DNA from 2 places in the Bartonella sp. EBT8 genome. Region 1 is predicted to be linked to the other one. Evidence: predicted binding sites of a transcription regulator. Region 1 holds the regulator's gene; the other holds the start of a gene.
The links. Region 1 encodes LexA, which represses DNA repair genes until DNA is damaged. Its sites were predicted from a motif close to TGTTCNNNNTGTGTTCNG; they were not measured.
Positions count from the first base shown of each region.

Region 2: uvrA (excinuclease ABC subunit UvrA) is a predicted target of LexA. The motif match lies at 1,268-1,285, and genes of this name have one in related genera.

Region 1 covers NZ_JBTTDJ010000004.1:48,702-51,921, forward strand. The annotation lists gene rimO (30S ribosomal protein S12 methylthiotransferase RimO) at 1-1,248, opposite strand, end outside; gene lexA (transcriptional repressor LexA) at 1,352-2,065, opposite strand; tRNA gene AC0QT4_RS04095 (tRNA-Lys) at 2,885-2,960, shown strand.
Region 2 covers NZ_JBTTDJ010000011.1:9,114-12,333, forward strand. The annotation lists gene gyrA (DNA gyrase subunit A) at 1-319, opposite strand, end outside; gene ssb (single-stranded DNA-binding protein) at 559-1,074, opposite strand; gene uvrA (excinuclease ABC subunit UvrA) at 1,400-3,220, shown strand, end outside.

The DNA.
Region 1 (3,220 bases):
AACACGTAATGGTCGTCGTGATGATATATGCACAACACCATCTACTTCTGGAGCATCATATTGACTTCGACCTTTAGCAATTTTTCCTTGACTTTCATCGATCAGAACTTGAAGTCTTCTTCCAATTTTTTTCTTTAAAAGGTGGGTAGAAATTTGTTGTTGTTTGGCCATAAAACGATGCCAGCGGCTTTTTTTTACTTCTTCAGAAATTTTTTCTAATCCTAAATTATTTGCGGCAGCACCTTTTACTTCTTCGTATTGAAAACAGCCAGCACGTTCAATTTTTACTTCCTCTAGCCATTCGAGAAGCATATTAAAATCTTCATTCGTTTCGCCTGGAAAACCTACAATAAATGTTGATCGTAAAGTGAGATCTGGACAAATTTTTCTCCACTTTTCAATTCTACGATTAGTTTTTTCCATAAGAGCAGGACGTTTCATATTGCGTAAAACGGTTGGTGACGCGTGCTGAAAAGGGATATCCAAATAAGGAAGAAGCTTTTTTTCTGCCATAAGCTCAATAACTTCATCTACATGAGGATAAGGATAAACATAATGCATGCGTATCCAAATACCCATATTACCTAGTTCGCGACAAAGATCAAAAAATTTAGTTTTTATTGTGCGATCTTTCCAAGAACTTTCGGAATATTTCATATCAATGCCATAAGCACTGGTATCTTGTGAGATAACCAAAAGCTCTTTTACACCGGCCTGTACAAGTTTTTCCGCTTCTCGAAGAACATCATTGATGGGGCGTGAAGTAAGGTCACCACGTAGAGTAGGGATAATACAAAAGCTACAGCGATTAGAACATCCTTCAGAAATTTTTAAGTAAGCATAATGGCGAGGAGTTAAGCGAATACCTTGCGGAGGAACTAAATCGATAAAGGGATCATGAACTGGAAGAATTACTGAATGAACAGCTTGTATAACACTTTGATAGTCCTGCGGTCCTGTAATAGCTAATACATTAGGGTGTGCTTGACGAATAACATCAGGATCAGCACCTAAACATCCAGTTACAATAACTTTTCCATTTTCTTTGAGGGCTTCATCAATATTAGCTAATGATTCCTTTCGAGCAGAATCAAGAAAACCACAGGTATTCACAATAACGAGATCAGCACCTTGATGCTTACGTGAAATTTCATAACCTTCAGAGCGTAGTTTTGTAATAATTCGTTCAGAATCTACGAGTGCTTTTGGGCATCCGAGGGAGACAAAACTAATACGAGGTGCTGCCATGATATATCCTGCAATTTTATAACGATTAAATTTTATTTATTATTTTTTAAATTATTAAGAATAAAAAATTTTCTTTATTTTTGATATGTGTGCAATTTGTTTTTTAATATTTGCGAATAAGTCCGATAATTTTACCTTGTATCTGTATACGCTCCGATTCATATATGCGTGTTTCGTAATGAGGGTTTGCTGCCTCCAGTGCAATGGAACCCCCATTGCGTCGATAACGTTTTAAAGTTGCTTCTTCTTTGTCAATAAACGCCACAACAATTTCACCTGTTATCGCAGTATTTTGACGTTTAACAATTATAGTATCTTTATCAAGAATACCAGCTTCAATCATAGAATTATCTTTAACTTCTAAAGCATAGTGCTCACCCGAATTAATCATCTCTTGTGGTAAAGAAAGCGTATTTATTTGTTGTGATATAGCGGAGACAGGCATACTTGCAGCAATACGGCCCATAATAGGGATAGTGATATTCTTTTTCTCTTCTATCTCAAAATTATCAAGATCATTTAAGTTTTTAAATATTTTTCTTTTGTTTTTTTCCATCATAATTGGAGAAATTTTACGCGCTAAAGAAAGATTAAATGTTATTTTTTCTGGAAGTCGAATTACTTCTATTGCGCGGACACGATTGGGCAAGCGGCGTATAAAACCTCGTTGAGCTAAGGCTATAATAAGCTTATGAACGCCAGACTTTGACGAAAGCTCCAATGCAATTTTCATTTCTTCGAAGGAAGGAGATACACCGGTTTCTTTTATATGATTATGAATGAACAAAAGTAATTCATATTGTTTACATGTTAACATTCAATATTCCAGTTAAAAACATCAAATATGAGAAAAAAAGGAAAATAAGATATATTAATCTATAAATATTATACATTTTTTTGGAAACTGCATCAAACAAATTTACTTTATTTTTTATATTAATAATATAATATACTATAATTTAAAATTTCATTTTATAAATATAAAATATTTGCAATCTATTATTTTTATATGATTTACTTATATAAAGTGAGATAAATTACCTTAAAATAAATCCTATTATAAAATATTTCAGTTAAAAAGCATCCTGTAAATTTGAAAAAGATTGAAAATTCTTTGTATATTTAGAATAATTTTATATATTATTTTAGTTTTTCTCTTTTTAGGATAAGTATTTATAACTCTATAAAACATTAAACGATAATCTTTTTATCGCCACGACTGATATTTTAGAACATCATTTTAGTTATGCTGAAATTCTGTTTTATGTTTCCTCTATTTTTATATAAGAATAAGCTTCCAGTCCATGGAAATTATAACCTTACCAACGCCATGCTCATGTTAGAAAGTTGGAAAAACATCTAAAGACAGTAGAATCACTTTTTTATTGTTCGTTTTTATTATTTGTAAAATTCATTTACCTGTTTCTACATACGTTTCCTATATTTTAAAATTATTCCTTTTATTCAAATTCGGAAGGAAGAAAATTGTATATTATTACAGTGATGAGGAATAGGGGGAAACATAAAAGTATTGATAACTAAACAAAATATAATATTTTTTTTCGAAAGGTGTTGACCAAATGAAAAGTCGACCGTATGTTCCATTCACTTTCTACAAGCGACTTGACTTGTTTGGGAGCGCGTAGCTCAGCTGGTAGAGCAACTGACTTTTAATCAGTAGGTCCAGGGTTCGAATCCCTGCGCGCTCACCAATAGCAGCATTTTAAAATTCCAGAAAAATGATACGTAATTATTAAATTGCTCCAGTGATTATAGTTTTTCTACGTTAATCAGAGAGTTTTATCGCTTATCTTGCAGAATCAGCATATTTATTCACAGTTTATATTATGTGATTATATTTTTTATTAATATATTGATTTTTTTATTTTTTAATTGAACACAATGTCTATTGTATTGTATCTTTTTCCTGCGAAAAATCATAAAAAGATTAATGTTGTATTAATTTCTTGAT
Region 2 (3,220 bases), on a different contig from region 1:
GCAAAGAAAAGTCCTGTGCCATACGCACCAATGCATCATAAATCGAAGCATCACCATGAGGATGGAATTTCCCCATAACCTCACCAACAACACCGGCAGATTTGCGATAAGACTTGTTGAAAGAAAGCCCCATCTCATTCATAGCATGAAGAATCCGCCGATGAACGGGCTTCAGTCCATCACGGACATCAGGAAGTGCACGGGAAACAATCACGCTCATCGCATAATCGAGATAAGAGCGTTGCATTTCATCAATAATGCTGATGGGCTCTATGCCGGTTAGCACATCACGTTCTTGTAGTGGAGTAAGATCGGTCACAGCTTCAAGACTTTCAAATAAAGAATCACTTTACCCTTTTATAGCGAAAAAAGCGCCAAAATGCTAATTCCTCTCCCGCAACAAAGGTAGAAATTTAACAATAATTTTCAACATGTTATTTATTTGTATTAAAAATTACGGATAAAAGATACAAGATCTCGCTTCTTTAAACTTTAAAAAACTAAAACAAATAACTGAAAAGAAACAAACGAAGAAAAAACAACACTGTTGGAGAGCCCTCAAAAAGGAACATCATCATCTAATTTGTGCGAAAAGTCTTCTCTTGCTTGATTATTGTTTTGACCAAAATTGTCCCTCTGACCCGAGCTACTGTCACCAAAACTACCACTACCATAATTTCCGCTCGACTGATTTGCTCCTTGCATTTGCTCTCCACCAGCACCACGCCCATCAAGCATTTGCAATTCACCACGATATTTTTGCAAAACAACCTCTGTTGTATAGCGATCATTGCCATTTTGATCTTGCCATTTGCGTGTTTGCAACTGACCTTCAATATAGATTTTGCTCCCTTTTTTTAAATATTGCTCCACAATTCTGATAAGGTTTTCGTTAAAAATAACGATACTATGCCACTCTGTGCGTTCCTTACGCTCATTTGTATTACGATCACGCCAACTTTCTGAAGTAGCAATACGCAAATTCGCCACTTGATCACCAGAATTCAAACGGCGAATTTCAGGATCTGCACCAAGATTACCAATCAAAATAACTTTATTAAGGCTACCAGCCATTGCATGAACTCCAAAATCTTAATTTGCAAAACAATCTTTGTTGTATAGCAGTCATTACCACCTTTTCATTTGCATATCTGCAATTGACCTTCAATGTAGACTTTGCTATCCTTCTTAAAAGGTTACATTTTATGATTATAACAAAAGATAACAATCACGCATAGTTTATTCCATCATTCAGAGAATAAAAAATTGTTCTTTATATTTTTCTTTCCACAAGACAAGTCTGCTTTATCTTTGTTAAGCAATGAAATGCATTGTAATTCCAGAAAACAGTTTTATTCTATTTTAGATGCTCAATTTTTGTATATGCTAAGGATAAAACATGACTCATCAAAAATACATATCCATTCGCGGCGCGCGTGAGCATAATCTTAAGAATATTGATCTTGATCTTCCGCGGGACAAACTGATTGTTATCACTGGGCTTTCTGGGTCAGGAAAATCATCTTTAGCTTTTGATACAATTTATGCTGAAGGTCAACGGCGTTATGTTGAAAGTCTCTCTGCCTACGCGCGTCAATTTCTGGAAGTTATGCAAAAACCAGACGTCGACCGCATAGATGGTCTTTCTCCAGCGATATCTATTGAACAAAAAACAACCAGTCGCAACCCTCGCTCAACGGTAGGAACCGTCACTGAAATCCACGATTACATGCGCCTTCTCTTCGCACGTATTGGCGTTCCTCATTCTCCTGCTACAGGACTTCCTATTGAAAGCCAAACGGTAAGCCAAATGGTTGATCAAATTATGTCCTTACCAGAAGATACACGAATTTTCATTATGGCACCTCTCGTCCGAGGACGAAAGGGAGAATATAAAAAAGAACTGACAGAACTTTTAAAAAAAGGATTTCAACGTGCTAAAGTTGATGGAAAATTTTATGAAATTCCTGATATTCCTCCTCTCGATAAAAAATATAAACATGATATAGATGTCGTAGTAGATCGCATTGTCGTGCGTGATGATATTACCTCTCGCCTAGCTGACAGTATAGAAACCTGTTTACGACTAGCAGATGGAATTGCAGTTGCTGAAATGGCTGACCAGCCCTTAGCACAAAACGAAACCTCAAAAGAATCTGCTCATAAATCGAAAAATGAAACACACAAACGGCTTATCTTTTCAGAAAAGTTTTCTTGTCCCATCTCTGGATTTTCTATCCCCGAAATTGAACCACGTTTATTTTCATTCAACAATCCTTTTGGTGCTTGTCCTCTTTGCGACGGACTTGGTATCAAAAAAGCTGTAGATCCGATAAAAATCATACCAAATAAAAATCTTGCCTTAAAAGATGGTGCAATTGCTCCTTGGTCTAAATTATCTTCATTATACTATAGCCAAACCTTAGAAGCATTAGGCAAAGTTTACGGATTTAAACTTACGGATCAATGGTGTGTACTCTCAAATGAGGCACAACACGCTATTCTCTATGGTACAAAAAACAAAGAAATCTCCTTTATTTATAAAAATGATTCAGGATCATATAAAAGGATTCAACACTTTGAAGGGATTATCCCCAATATGGAGCGACGATGGAAAGAAACCGATTCTCCATGGTCCCGTGAAGAAATCGAACGTTATATGTCTTCTTCAGCTTGTCCAGCTTGTCATGGCTATCGTCTAAAACCAGAAGCGTTAGCTGTAAAAATCCACGGAATGCATATTGGGCAAATATCAGAACTTTCCATTTCAAAAGCAGATGATTGGTTTGCTCATATTCATCAACATCTGACCGAAAAACAACGTAACATCGCAGTGCGTATTTTAAAAGAAATTCGTGAACGCTTAGCTTTTTTAAATCATGTAGGACTGGAATATCTTACCTTATCTCGAAATTCAGGCACTCTTTCAGGGGGTGAAAGTCAACGTATTCGATTAGCATCCCAAATTGGATCTGGACTTACAGGCGTCCTTTATATTTTAGATGAACCCTCTATTGGTTTACACCAACGCGATAATGAACGTCTTCTGAAAATGCTGCACCATCTGCGTAATCTTGGTAATACAGTTATTGTTGTTGAACATGATGAAGATGCCATTCTTACTGCAGATCATGTCGTTGATATGGGCCCTGCCGCAGGCGTTCATGGAGGAGAAATTATAGCGCAAGGTACACCACAGGAAATTATAGAAAATGTATCT